4 regions of the Bacillus sp. NPDC077027 genome follow, and region 3 is predicted to be linked to each of the others. Evidence: riboswitches for the same ligand, from Rfam matches in the RefSeq annotation. Region 3 holds a riboswitch; each other region holds the start of a gene.

Region 1 (3,644 bases), on a different contig from region 3:
TTTTTGGATTTTCTGTAATATTTTCAACAGTTGATTCAATTGTATCTACTTTCGGATCAAGCTTGATGACGCCTGCATTTTGAAGAAGAGTAAGCATACGTCCTTGTTCTGCTACGTTGTTCGTCATGATGATTGTCCCACCGTTTGGAATATCTTTGACAGCTTTGTATTTCTTAGAGTAAATACCAAATGGCTCAAGGTGTACTGCACCAGCACTCACTAAATTGTAATCTTTGTTCGATTTATTTTCTTCATTCAAGTAAGGAATATGTTGGAAGAAGTTTGCATCCACTTCTTTTTCAGACAATGCTTTGTTGTACATTTTGTAATCACTGAGTACCTTTACTTTTAGATCATAGCCTTTTTCTTTTAAAAGTGGCTTCGCTTCTTCAAGAATCTCAGCATGAGGTGTTTTTGAAGCAGCAACCGTAATCGTTTTGTTGTCAGAATCACTCGTGTTGTTAGATGAACCACAAGCAGCTAAAATCCCTGCAAAAGCAAGAAATAGAGCACTTAAAATCAATTTCTTCATTTATATTTCCTCCTTAACGTTTATCAATTCTATTAGTTATAAAATCACCGATGATTTGGATAATAAACACGATGATTAATATACATACAGTTGCGACGAGTGTCACGTCAGTGTTTCCAGATTGATAGCCTTCAACATAAGCTAAATCTCCAAGACCGCCTGCACCAATAGCTCCAGCAATGGCTGTTGATCCAATCAGTGCGATTGCTGTCACAGTAATTCCAGAAATAAGGGCCGGCAGCGACTCTGGAAGAAGCACTTTGAATATAATGGTCGTTGTTTTAGCGCCCATTGATCTTGCTGCCTCAATGACACCTTTATCTACTTCTCGCAATGCGATTTCCACAAGACGAGCATAGAACGGTGCTGAGCCGATGACAAGTGCAGGAAGTGCTGCATTTGGACCTAAAATCGTGCCCATTATTAGCTTTGTAAATCCTAATAAAAGTATAATTAAAATGATAAAGGGAATCGACCTGAAAATATTCACGATTGCACCGATGATGACACTAATCGGCTTATTCTCCCATAATCCGCCTTTTCCAGTTAGGAATAGCAATAGACCTAGCAATATTCCGATCACAAAAGCAAAAGCGAGAGAAATGAGTGTCATATAGATCGTTTGACTAGTTGCATTCCAAATGACATCTAAATGAACGTTTGGGAACCATTTCTCAAACATTTGTCATCACCTCAATTTCTACCTGTTTGCTTTGAATATGGGCGATGACTTTTTGAACCTCAGCTTCTTCTCCATTAATATGGATAAAAAGTGTTCCAAACGCACCTTCCTGCGTTTGCGAGATTTTCCCTTGAAGGATGTTCACATCCACTTGAAACTCTCGAATGATTTCTGTAATGAGCGGTTGTTCCGCAGAATCACCAATGAAGGATAAACGAACGACCTTTCCTTCTTTTACTCGCTCCAACACATGTTCAATCGTTTCTTGAGCTTCCTCCGGATCAGCGAGTTGTTTCACAAATAGCTTTGTCATCTCTTCCTTTGGCTGTCTAAAGACGCGAAGAACTTCGCCCTCTTCTACAATTCGACCATTTTCCATGACAGCTACACGATGGCAGATTTTACGAATGACGTGCATCTCATGTGTGATCAGGACGATGGTTAAGCCTAATCGTTTGTTAATATCCGCAAGCAGTTCCAAAATGGAATCTGTTGTTTGCGGGTCAAGTGCTGAGGTTGCTTCATCACAAAGGAGAACCTTTGGATCGTTTGCAAGTGCTCTTGCAATCCCGACACGTTGTTTTTGTCCCCCACTAAGCTGAGATGGATAGACGTTTTCTTTTCCTTCTAATCCGACCAGTTTAATTAGTTCATTTGCACGAGCAATCCGCTTTGACGTCGGAACGCCGGCAATTTCAAGTGGGAACATGATGTTTTGTCTGACAGTTCTTGACCAGAGTAAGTTAAAGTGCTGAAAAATCATGCTGATTTCCTGTCTTGCTTTTCGAAGCTTACTACTTGAAATGTCATTTATTTTATTACCCGCTACTTCGACTGTGCCTTCTGTTGGCAATTCCAAACCGTTTAGTAGTCTGATCAGAGAGCTCTTCCCTGCACCACTATAGCCGATAATTCCGAATATTTCACCTTTATCAATCGATAGATTAACGTCTTTTACTGCGTCGACATCTCCATTTTTTGAATGGTATGTTTTTGATACATTTTGTAAATGGATCACAGTCTGATCACCTGCTTTCTTGCTGAATCTATACGTGCCATCACATACGAAGGTTTATTCATTATGAGTTATAGGCTCAAGGTCAGTAAAAAAGACCTAACTGCAACACAAGCAGAAAGGCCTTTTATCTAAAATACGCCTTTCTCTCATCTTTCAAAGCGAGCTCGCTTTGAGTGAATTGGCACCAATTTCAGCTTTATGCTGACGGTTGCCGGGCTTCATAGGGCACGTCCCTCCACCTCTCTTAATAAGAGAAATTATGTTGTTTTATGTGATGATCTTCTTTTCCTAACGTAGGATAACATGCTAATTGAGATATGTCAACGCTGTAAATCGCTAATCTCCCAGTAAACAACTAAGTTATCATTTTCCTGAAAAATCCGTTTGTAAGCCAAAGGACTGCTTCTAGTCTTAATAAGGCTCGAAAGGACCCTTTTACCTTCACTTGACCCCGGTTTATTAATTGCTGTAAGGATAAATCCCCATCTAATAATTGGAGAATCTCCTTTTTCTCGCCGTAGAAAGTGAGGTCTGATAACTCAATTGTAGGTAGTTTTTCTACTTGACCACGTTCATCCACAATCAGAGTACAAGAATCCGATTCCGCTTCAAATGTGATTTTCAAGGATGATGATGAGAGCAACGGCTTTAACAGAAAGCGTTGCTTTGCATTTCCATTGGCATTGACATTTTTCACATGTATAACCTCCCTATCATTTGGTTATACATAACATTTCTCTATCAACATCTGCTAGTCCTTTATAAATAACTCGACAAATTTACAAAGGAATGGCTTGAAATATGACAAAAAACCGCTTTATTTAGCGGTTTCAATCATTTCGTGAAGATATGGAACAGAATGAAAGGCGTAACCTTTTTTAACAAGTTCTCCTTTTTTAAACAGTAAATAGCAAGGCACACTTTCAATCTCTAGTGCTTTGGCAATGTTTGGAGAGTAGTTTAGGTTATTTTCATAAAATGGTACGTCCTGTTGCATCTTATCTACGACAGTGAGCATTTTCTTGGCGAGCTGGCACGTTCCGCAAAAAGGTGTGTATAAGTATAAAAGAAATATATCATCTTGTATGTTTTTTAATTCATGTTCTTGAATGTCTTTCATGTGCGTCCACCCTCATAAATATTTCGAATGAACATCAATGTTTGCAGCTAAAAGGACAGATGCAAGATGGGCAGATGGTGAGGTCGCTACTTCTCGGTACATTTTATCAATGAAAAGGTGAAGTGCTTCCGGGAATTCCTTCCGAAACTGTTTGCGCAATTTTTCTCCAGCATCATCGCTGTCTGCTAATATGTAGACTTCTTTACCAAACAGTTCGTCCACTAATTGATCAAGCTTTGACGTGCTGATCGTGCCATTGGTACAAATAATGGTGACAGGTTCGCTTATCACT
Region 2 (3,644 bases), on a different contig from region 3:
ACATGAACGGTTTTTCCATTGAGTTTCATGATCCCACTCTTCTTCTCGGAAGCACCGAAGAGCGCTTTACATAGCTCGGTTTTTCCAGCTCCTACGAGACCTGCAATCCCAACAATCTCTCCTTTTTTCACATGAAGACTGATGTCTTTTAATTTCCCACTATCATGTAGCTCCTTTACTTCAAACACGACTGTTGATTCAATCTGAGGCTGTCTGCTTGGGAACTGTTCCTCCATTTTCTGGCCTAGCATTTCTTCGATGACCTGCTTGGTATTTGTCTCGGATATATGATGTGAGGCCACATGCGTCCCGTTTCTCATCACTGTTAATTCATCACATAGCTCGAATATTTCAGGCATACGATGTGAGATGAAGATAATTCCAGTTCCATTTGCTTTTAGCTGACGAATGATTGCGAACAGCTTGTTCGTTTCTGTGTGGCTAAGCGGAGCTGTTGGCTCATCTAAAATTAAGATACTGCACTTAGTAGATACGGCTTTAGCAATGAGTACCATCTGTTTTTCTGCTAGTGTCAATTCGCTCACAAGCCTTTTGGAGGAAACGTCTATTTGCATCTCCTTCAAGATGCTAGTTGCTTTGTGATGTAGCTCCTTCCATCTGACAAACTGTTTGTGTTCCAGTTCGTGTATAAGCATGTTCTCTCCAACCGTCAAATACGGGACAAGTGCGGTATCAACCTCTTGATACACGGTCTGCACCCCGTATAGAGTGGATTCCTTCGGTGAGCGGATTGTTTGTTTTTCCCCATTGATTTGAATAATTCCCTCGTAATGCTGATGTGCGCCTGCCAATACCTTCATTAAGGTGGATTTACCAGCGCCATTTGCTCCAATCAGGGCGTGAACTGTGCCTTTTTGGAGTGTGAAATCAACTCGATCAAGCGCTTTGACCCCAGGGAATTCGATCGATATTTGCTTCATATTTACAAGTGGCGTTGACATATTGATCCTCCTTTTTGAAAAACGAAGCACTCTCTGCTTAGAAGAGAGTGCAATTGGTGTTATTTAGCGTAATGTCCCTTCAATGTTTTGATCCAATCTTCTTCAAATGCTGTCGAAGTTCCAAAGCCTTTGACTTCTTCAGCAAGGTTCACCATGTTCACTGCCTTGCCTGCGTCTTGTAGCTGCTTTTGTGAAATGAGTGAAGCCTCAAGGTCGAATGATGCAGGCGTATCTTCACCTGCTAATTTCTTCGCTAAAATTCTTAGATTAACAGCACCAATGAGCTTGGGATCAACCGCCGCTGTATATTTCCAAGGGCTGTCCTTTGCTTGCATTTCCTGAAGATCGGCATTTGATACATCAATCCCGTAGATTTTCACTTCTGTTCTGCCTGCCTCCTTTAATGCACGTGCAGCACCGATTGCAAATGCATCCCAAGTAGCAAAGATGGCATCAAGTTTACCCTTTGGATATTTATTCAGCATGGCAGCTACTGCATTTTGCGTTTGAACAGATGTATCGGATGAGGCAATCCCAAAGCGATCAAGCTCTTTAATGCCTGGATTTTTCTCAAGGGTTTCTTTATATACTTTGTTGCGTCTCACCATTGGTGGAAATCCATCTACCCATAAATAAGCGATGTTTGCCTTTCCTTTAAAATCAGAAACAAGTGAATCAAGTGAAAGTTTAGCAAGCTGTTCATCATCCTGAGATGTGACTGTCACACCTTTTATGTCTTTGAGCTTAGGATTGGAGTCAAATGCGACCACCGGAATTCCTTTCTCAGCTAACTTTTTTACATCAGTAACCGTTGCGTCATCGTCACCATGTGAAATAATGATGCCGTCATAGTTTTCTTCAAGTGCTTGCGCAATCGCATCATGGAATTTTGCTGTGTCTCCGTTAGCTGTATACACATCCACTGTAAAACCCATTTCTTCTCCTTCTGCTTTTGCTCCAGCTAAAAATTGTGCAGTGTGATCGTCACCGCCAATTTTTCGAATGACTTTGATTTTTGCTCCCTGTCCTTTTGCAAACCGTTTCGGCACATTGTCAAATGACACCTTTTCATTTGATTTCGCTTTTGAGCCTGCGCTTGAGCCCGCCCCACAACCAGTTAACACTAAAGTAAAGACAATGAGTAACAAGATGGATGATTTCCATAAACGAAGTTTCATTCCTAAGTTCCCCCTTAAGTTGTTTATTATTATTTTTCACATCTGAAAACTAGGGTAAATAGTTGTCAGGTTTTCACCCACATGAGGTATCCATATTTGTCATAAGACACAAAAAAACCTCTCTTGATTAAGAGAGGTTTCATTACCGTCAAAGATGGATATTTATCGGGAAGTCTTCCTCTCTTATCTGTCAAAGCTACTTGAGCTTTGCAGGAATTAGCACCAATTTCTAATTAGAAACGGTTGCCGGGCATCATCGGGCCAGTCCCTCTGCCTCTCTTGATAAGAGAATACTATCAAATTGTCATGTTCAAATGTACTCTTTACTTTAATAGGGGACTAAAGGATTGTCAATAACCTTTTAGAATATTTTCAAAATTCCCATTTAATTGCATGAACAGAAAGTTAAAAAAGCCTGACAGCATTGAGCCGCCAGGTAGTATTTGGAAGTGATAATGTACTGAATGATGTTTGCTGAATTTGTTTTGTACCGTTATGAACAGACTTTTTTGATGAATGCCGTTCAACATACTCATTCTGAGACCAACCTTATTCAAATCACTGATCATGCACTAGGGCTGTCATCAAAGACAACATCCCTTATGAGTTCGATCTGTTTTATCATGAGATGTCATCTGAATCGAGAAAATTTGGCTAGGCTGGTCTTGGTCTTTCAAACAATGATCACCTGAACTGACAGTTCGGGAAGTACATTTTCTGTCACTTCCACTTAATTGTTTAGCCTTTTTATCGTTCCTTCAAAAAACCCTATTATCTACTCAACAATTTTTTTGGCAGGTGATGTTGACTTCAAGCGAAAATCATATTTTTTTTCATTGATATATAAAGGATTAAGATATGCTGAACCTTTATCTTGCCCGCTTTTTTTGCGGTATATTTGATACCCGTTCAGCTCCTTTCCTTTCCATACCCATTTTGACTTAGCCGCCCCCTGCCGATCATCGTAGACGTTTTTTTGAAATAGATTTTTCTCATTCACTTGATACAGATTGACAATCAAAAAATGGGATGAGCTTGCCGTCATGATATTTTTCGTCACTTTATTATGCACTGATTTGTATTGCATCAAGAATTGCCCGCCATCTAAACCAGCTGTATCATTTTTATACAGAACATTATGTGAGATCGTTGAATAAGAAGTGCCGCCCCTTTTTTCATCATAGCCTCCAATCGAAATGCCTGTAAAACGATTGAGATAGACCTGATTATATTGGATGCGGACATTCTCTGCCATTTTCCCTTTATGCTCACTTGTCACCTCAATTCCGATGTCATTGTGATGTGTGATATTGTGTTCAATCACAATGTCTTTTCCACCGTCGACATAAATCCCACCTGCGGAAAATTCCTTTCCGTACGCTGGGTTTCCATAGCTGGAAATTTCATATACTTTGTTTTTAGATACAACACCATTTCGTACCTGATCATAAGCTGTGGTTGGCGCTGTCTTCTCAAAGCCGATTAAATCTATACCAATATTATC
Region 3 (3,644 bases):
GCTTCTGCAGTTGTTCAGTGATAGTTGACATGTGGTTGCTCCTTTTCTTTCTGGTGAATATAAGTTGTCAGTTCAGCCGTCAAATCTGAACGAAGGAATGGTGTAATTAAGTAAATACCGTGAAACAGTTCGCACGCTGTATCAAGTAAGGAACGAGCGATCGCAAGCCCTTCTTCTCGCTGTTTGACTTTGTCGTCACCAGCCTGAGCCATAATTTCGCGAATCGAATCAGATAGCTTAATACCTGGAATTTCATGGTGGATAAATTCAGCATTACGGCTGCTCGTAAGTGGCATGATGCCGATATAAATTGGTTTGGTGAGATGACGCGTTTCTTCATGAATCTTCACAAGCTGCTCCTCTGAATAAACAGGCTGTGAAATGAAATAATCTGCCCCATACTCAATTTTTCGTTCTAGTCGTTTAACTGCTTTGTCCACGTGACGAATGTTTGGGTTAAAAGCGCCAGCAACTGAAAAATTGGTCTTTTTCCCTAACGGTTTTCCTGAGAACGAAAGCCCTTCATTGAATTGTTTAATTAAGCGGATTAAGTCAAAGGAAGTTAAATCATAGACAGATGTTGCCCCAGGGAAGTCGCCAATTTTTGATGGATCACCTGTAATTGCTAGAATATCCGTTAATCCAAGTGTATCTAGCCCCATTAAATGAGACTGAAGCCCAATTAAATTCCGATCTCGACATGTAATATGGACAAGTGATCTCATATCTAATTGTTGTTTAAGTAACGCACCGCAGGCAACATTACTAATCCGTGGTGTAGCTAGTGAATTATCAGCAAGTGTCAGTGCATCAATTCCTGCATTTTTCAACTCTTTTGCAGCGACAAGAAATTTGTCAAAATTCAGTTTTTTAGGTGGATCAAGCTCTACAATAATCGAACGCCTTTGAGTTGCGAGCTCATCAAGTCCTGGCTCTGTACGCTGATCCTGCACAGTGATGATTTCCTCTTTTAAGACTTTTACCTCTTTTTCAGTGATCGGTGCTAGATCTTTGACCGCTTCTGCCATTGCTCGAATATGCTGTGGTGTTGTACCGCAACAACCACCAATAATTCTAGCCCCTTGATTTCTAAATTCAAGCGCACTCTTTCTAAAGTAATCATTATCTGTATCATAGACAAGGCGTCCTTCTTCAAGTGAAGGAAGACTGCTATTTGGATAGACTGATAAATGAGTGTCTTTTAAAAGTGGGACACTTTCAAGCGCTTCGATCATATGATATGGGCCAAGCCTACAGTTGATGCCAACCACATCCGCTCCAAGGGAAGAAAGAGCTTCAAGTCCATCACTTAGCGGGGTTCCATCCTGAAGCACGCCTTGCTCATGCATGGAAACGTTCATTACTAGTGGCAAGTTCGTTTCCTTTCGTGCAATTTCTAGGACTGCCTTTGCTTCTTCAAGGTCATAGTAGGTTTCAAGCAGAAGTCCGTCCGGTTTTTCATTTAATAAGAGATATAGCTGCTCTCTAAAATTTCTTTTAATTTCATCAAGTGAATACGCATTTTTGTTAAATGTCCGAATACCGCCGATTGTTCCTAGGACATATGCAGAGCCTGCCGCTTCACGAGCAATTTGAACAGCCTTCGCATTAATACGCTTCGTTTCTTCTTCTAAACCATAACGAGATAGTTTAATAAAGTTGGCTCCATATGTGTTGGTTTGAATAATATCAGCACCTGCTTGCACATACGCTTCGTGGACACGTTTCACATCCTCTTCTTTTGACAAATTTAATTCTTCAAAACATCGGTCAATGCCATAAGAATATAGGAGTGTTCCCATTGCACCATCTGCAATCAACACTTTTTTCTGCAAATCATCTAACAGCCCCATCATATTCCTCCTTTATTTCTATGTAACAAAAAAAGCCTTCTTATAAGAAGAAGACTTTGTTATTATCGTAGCTCTTCTTCTTATCTTCCAAGCAGTCGCTTGCTGGATTTAGCACCTTGGTCATAGAATTTGTTCTACTTCACCGGTTGCTGAGGCTTCACAGGGCCAGTCCCTCTGCCTCTCTTGATAAGAAAGTAATATTGGATTTTCAAATAGTGAACTTTCATCTACTTTATCGGAAAAATGGGGATTAATCAATGGGAAATTTGAAATTTATCGAAAATTTATAAATTGGACATCTATAGGCAAATCAGCTTTGCGAATGAGTGAGATGATTTCTTGAAGATCATCTTTGTTTTTGCCTATTACTCGTACTTGATCATCTTGAACCTGGGATTTCACTTTAATCCCTGATTGTTTAATTAACAAATTGATCTTTTTTGCATTGTCTTTGTCTATGCCACTGATCAGCTTTCCGCGTTGGCGAACAGTTCCGCCTAATGCATGTTCCTTTTTTCCGTAGTCGATATTTTTTGTTGGCACATTTCGTTTAATCAGCTTCGAGACGAGTACATCCTTCAACTGTTCCATCTTAAAATCGTCGTCAGATACGAGAACGAGCTCTTCTTTCTCTAATGAGATATCACTTTTACTTCCTTTAAAATCATAGCGGGTTTTAATTTCTTTTAATGCCGCTTGAATGGCGTTTTGTACCTCTGGTAGTTCGACCTTAGATACGATATCAAAAGAACTTTCTTTTGCCATGGCATATGACCTCCATCAATCAGATATTGCGTCTATCTTAACATGCAATGGGTCTGGAAGAAACCTTATAACGTCATGTATGAGAAGGAAGTGGGAACCCTCTGCATAAATAGGTTGTTGTTTGTTCATTTTATTGAAGGAAACAGTGATGTTCATGTTTGACGAAGTATAGTAAAATAAAGTGTATCCAAAAGTTGAACGAACGCCCGTGGAAGTAAAGGGCAGATAGGAAGGAAGAGAACATGAGACCAGGTGAGCAGTTGACCTTACAAATAGATAAGCAGATGGAGTATGGTTATTTCTTAACAGATGGTGAAGAATCCGTTCTTTTGCATCATAGTGAGATTACGGAAGAGATTGAAGACAAAGATGAAGTAGAGGTTTACCTTTATGTAGACCATGAAGAACGACTTGCTGCAACCATGAAAAAGCCTGTGATTAACGCACATACATATGGCTGGGTTGAGGTCGTAGATTCGGTGCAAGATATGGGTGTGTTTGTTGATGTTGGATTGTCCAAGGATGCACTTGTTGCAACTGAACATCTCCCGCCTTATGAAGAGGTTTGGCCTCAAAAAGGAGATATTCTTTACTGTATGCTGAAAGTAACGAGTTATGGCAGAATGTTTGCAAAGCCAGCAACAGAAGATGTGATAAGCGAACTATTTACAGAAGCGCCGCAAACATTAATGAACAAGGAATTGACAGGAACCATTTACAGATTGATTGCAACAGGTTCATTTATGATCACGGATGCAGGCGTGAGAGCATTTATTCATCATACGGAACGAAAAGAAGAACCACGACTAGGTTCAACTGTGACAGGACGTGTGATTGCAGTTAAAGAAGATGGTACCGTCAATCTATCTCTATTACCTAGAAAACAAGATGCACTGTCAGTAGATGCAGAACAAATTTTGACATATCTGAAAAACCGTAATGGTGCAATGCCATATGGTGATAAAAGTGATCCAGACGATATTAAAGAAAGATTTCAAATGAGCAAAGCCGCCTTTAAACGTGCAC
Region 4 (3,644 bases), 380 kb from region 3:
TTGAATATATTCATGTGCGCGATGAACTGGATTTCTCGTTTGGAAGCCAACAATCGTCTTCCAACCATTCTCTTTAAAACGTCTTCTTGTTTCTTCTGGTTCAAATGTAAACTGCGGAAACGGTTTTTCACTACGTTTGATGAGTGTAATTTTCCCGCCAATATACGTATCGCCACGTTCGAATAGCTTTTTTACCCCTGGATGATTTTGATCATTTGTTTTATAGACATTCACTGCTTCTTTTTCTTTATCTGGGGTGTATTGATCCTCGACTTCTATCACACCGTAAACTGTCCCATGATAAGAAAGACGAACGATATCTCCTTGATGGATGTCTGATGCCTTTTCCTTTGAAATTGGCAGTGTGATTGGAAGTGACCAAACGATTCCATTTGCTAGACGCATCTTGTCAACAACCGCTTCATAATCTACTTGTGTTAAAAATCCTTCAATTGGACTGTAACCACCAATGGCAATAAGCTCAAGATCTGCAAATGAAATGGCATCTAGCTCAATTTCTTTGGAAACAGTACTTATATCATAATGTTCATTGATACGATTAATTAAAATTCCACCATGTGGTGCTAAACTCATTTGTTTATCTTCCTCTCAGTGTTCATAGTTATTAGATCTTAATAGTCAGATTTAAGGTTATATTCCGCCGCCCTGCTCGTGAATGGAGCTACTTTCTTTTTTGACAACCTTCATTAGGCTAATAGCGCCTATAGAGGCAAACAAGACACTTATCATGATAAAAATAGAATAATAGTCTCCCTTTAAGAACAGACTGACTAATAAGTAGGATAAGCTTAATGAAAGAAACGGAGATACGATCCATACTTTCAGCATTTTCTTCACAACTTGCTTATGAAAGATGTTAGGTCCGCTTTTTGCCATCCCAAGTCCGATAATGGATGAGGATGTAATTTGTGTTAATGGGACGGGTAAACCGAATATGGAACTAACCATCACGAGACTTGCTCCTGTACTAGATAACAAGATGCCTTCTCCTGTTTGATAGCGTGTGATTTTCTTCCCGTTTGTCTCAAGAACTCTTCTGCCAAGCAGTAGTGCACCAAGTGCCACAAATAAACCACCGTAAAGCGTTCCTTGCCCCACTGATAAGACACCCGAAGCAACAAGAGGTCCAACCGCATTTGCAACATTATTCATACCAGCTGAAAAAGCTTCCAAAAAGCCACTAATAATTAATATGATCGAAAGAATGCCTGCACTTCTTTTTGACAACTTTCTTTTTGGAAGAAGCGCCGAAAGCTTAATCATGATATAAGTGAAAGCAAATGCAAAAAACGGAATGATGATCCAAAAAGAGACAATCACTAAAATTGATTTGACAAACAACACCTTGTACGCAATGGCAACACCAACCACTGCCCCAACAGTCACTTCGCTTGTTGATAGCGGAATCGCAATTAAATTCGCTATAAATAATGATAACGCAGCAGATGCAATGATAATACAAACGATCTCAAGCGTAATCACAGACTGTGGCATAATGCCTGAGCTAATGGTTTTGACGACCTCGCCTCCACCAATGATAGAGCCTGTTAAAATACCAAATGCGCAAAAAACGAGTGCATAAATAGGTTTTTTAATCGCACCTGATCCATAGGCAATTCCCATAGAAGCTGCCGCTCCGCTTGCGCCAATATTTAGGGCGAAAAATAGACTGAATAAAATCGCGGCGATTTCCATTAATACTCTCCCTTATTCATGCAATCCACACTCCGTCTTAGCCGTACCAGTCCATCTGCCAGAACGCAAGTCTTCCGCTGTGAAGGCCGGTTGTGTACATGGTGCACAGCCGATACTTGGATAACCTTGATCATGTAACGGATTATACGCAAGTTCTTGTTTAGACGTATATCTCCAAATATCTTTCCATGTCCAATGAATGAGAGGACATACCTTTACAGATTGAAACTTTTCATCCTTATTCAAAAAATTTGTCCCCGCTCTTTTCGGTGATTGCTCTCTTCTTAAACCTGACAGCCAAGCTGGATAACCTGACAGCGCTTGATGAAGCGGAATGACCTTTCTCATATGACAGCAGCTTTGTGGATTTGTCTCCCAAAGCTCGTTGCCATGTTTTTCATTTTGCTCTTCCACAGTAAGTTCAGGTGTTTGAAGAACAATATCTAAACCTGGATATCTTTCCTTGACCGCATCAATCGTATCGTATGTCTCCTTAAAGTGAAGTCCTGTATCTAAGAAAACGATCCTCGCGTCTTTTTTCACCTTATGAATCAAATCAATTAATACAATACCTTCAATGCCAAAGCTACATGCATAAATCAGCTGATCACCATAATGTCCATATGCCCACTTTAATACCGATAGTGCCCCTTTATACGTATCGTCCGCTTGAAATGTAATGGACGGCTCTTCCCAGTTATCATAAGTTAACATTTTTTCTCCCCTTCCGGAGCATTGTAAATTTCGCACGTATCATGCTGCTACTTCAGCCGAATTTTTTCATTTTTTTCTACTTGAATGAACAATCAATGTGTTTGATCCAAAGTCCATGCTTTTCATTAGCTCTTCATAATTGTTCTGCTTCACTTCAATCCCCTCTTCCTCCTCACCATTAAAATAAAAAAACTTCCTTTCATTCCGAAAGAAAGATGAGGAAGCTCACAAATTCCTTATCTTTCAAAATAGACTCATTTTGTAGGAAGTAGCACCTTGCTCAAATAGCAGGTTGCCGGGCTTCATCGGGCCAGTCCCTCCACCTCTCTGGATAAGATTTTTAATTTGTATTAAATATTAACACAATTCAAACAAAAGTCAACCCGACTTTATTGATAGGATTAGTTTTTTATCAATTTGAGTCTTTTTTACTATTTTTTAACATGGGGTGACCTACAAAAAAGCTGTGCTATCATCGCACAGCTCATTGAACAGTTTCCTCCATCCATGTTGTGGACGCAGGATCTTGTTTCCAACGCTTTAATTTATTCATATCCGCCTCTTGAATAGCACCAAGCTCAAGCGCCACGTCAGAGAGCGTATCGTAATCTGTTAGTGTGACATACGGTATGCCTTTCTTTTCAAATGCGGCTGTCGCTTTCGGAAGCCCATATGTGAAAATTGCAGCTACTCCTAATACATCACAACCTTCTGCCTTGAGCGCATCTACAACCTCAAGCACACTGCCTCCAGTTGAGATTAAATCCTCTACTACAACTACTTTTTGTCCAGGTGATACGACCCCTTCAATTTGATTTCCTTTCCCATGTGCTTTTGGTTTACTTCTGACATAACACATAGGTAAACCAAGTCGGTCTGCCGCAAGTGCAGCATGTGGAATACCTGCTGTTGCAGTCCCAGCTACGATATCAGCCTGCTTAAAATGTGTGTCAATCACATCTTTTAATCCTTGAGCAATATCGTTTCTTACTTCTGGATATGAAAGTGTAAGTCGATTGTCACAGTAAATTGGTGATTTGATGCCACTTGCCCATGTAAATGGTTCATCTGGCTTTAATGAGACGGCTTTAATCTGTAATAAATGTTTAGCGATTTTTGTTTTCATGCATCTACCTCTCCCACTCTGTTAAAATTTGTTCATAAGCTAATGTCGGATGATGCGCTTTCGTAATGGATCTTCCGACAACAATATG

Evidence for each region. A riboswitch is a leader RNA that binds a small molecule or an ion and turns the genes downstream of it on or off. The one in region 3 is predicted to bind S-adenosylmethionine.
Region 1: it holds a riboswitch for S-adenosylmethionine, as region 3 does, so the genes downstream of both, ACQKEZ_RS06560 (methionine ABC transporter ATP-binding protein) here and ACQKEZ_RS11490 (bifunctional homocysteine S-methyltransferase/methylenetetrahydrofolate reductase) in region 3, are expected to answer to the same signal.
Region 2: it holds a riboswitch for S-adenosylmethionine, as region 3 does, so the genes downstream of both, ACQKEZ_RS09055 (substrate-binding domain-containing protein) here and ACQKEZ_RS11490 (bifunctional homocysteine S-methyltransferase/methylenetetrahydrofolate reductase) in region 3, are expected to answer to the same signal.
Region 4: it holds a riboswitch for S-adenosylmethionine, as region 3 does, so the genes downstream of both, ACQKEZ_RS13475 (phosphoadenylyl-sulfate reductase) here and ACQKEZ_RS11490 (bifunctional homocysteine S-methyltransferase/methylenetetrahydrofolate reductase) in region 3, are expected to answer to the same signal.

Annotation. Positions count from the first base shown of each region.
Region 1 is NZ_JBNNIO010000002.1:185,134-188,777, forward strand. It holds gene metQ (methionine ABC transporter substrate-binding lipoprotein MetQ) at 1-532, opposite strand, end outside; gene ACQKEZ_RS06555 (methionine ABC transporter permease) at 546-1,214, opposite strand; gene ACQKEZ_RS06560 (methionine ABC transporter ATP-binding protein) at 1,207-2,232, opposite strand; SAM riboswitch class I at 2,376-2,486, opposite strand; gene ACQKEZ_RS06565 (SCP2 sterol-binding domain-containing protein) at 2,588-2,929, opposite strand; gene ACQKEZ_RS06570 (thioredoxin family protein) at 3,050-3,352, opposite strand; gene ACQKEZ_RS06575 (toprim domain-containing protein) at 3,365-3,644, opposite strand, start outside.
Region 2 is NZ_JBNNIO010000002.1:682,597-686,240, forward strand. It holds gene ACQKEZ_RS09050 (sugar ABC transporter ATP-binding protein) at 1-962, opposite strand, end outside; gene ACQKEZ_RS09055 (substrate-binding domain-containing protein) at 1,022-2,140, opposite strand; SAM riboswitch class I at 2,321-2,429, opposite strand; gene ACQKEZ_RS09060 (right-handed parallel beta-helix repeat-containing protein) at 2,916-3,644, opposite strand, start outside.
Region 3 is NZ_JBNNIO010000003.1:211,907-215,550, forward strand. It holds gene metH (methionine synthase) at 1-31, opposite strand, end outside; gene ACQKEZ_RS11490 (bifunctional homocysteine S-methyltransferase/methylenetetrahydrofolate reductase) at 15-1,853, opposite strand; SAM riboswitch class I at 1,931-2,046, opposite strand; gene ACQKEZ_RS11495 (YajQ family cyclic di-GMP-binding protein) at 2,127-2,618, opposite strand; gene ACQKEZ_RS11500 (CvfB family protein) at 2,861-3,644, shown strand, end outside.
Region 4 is NZ_JBNNIO010000003.1:589,042-592,685, reverse strand. It holds gene sat (sulfate adenylyltransferase) at 1-594, opposite strand, end outside; gene ACQKEZ_RS13480 (inorganic phosphate transporter) at 652-1,716, opposite strand; gene ACQKEZ_RS13475 (phosphoadenylyl-sulfate reductase) at 1,729-2,430, opposite strand; SAM riboswitch class I at 2,664-2,768, opposite strand; gene pyrE (orotate phosphoribosyltransferase) at 2,915-3,556, opposite strand; gene pyrF (orotidine-5'-phosphate decarboxylase) at 3,561-3,644, opposite strand, start outside.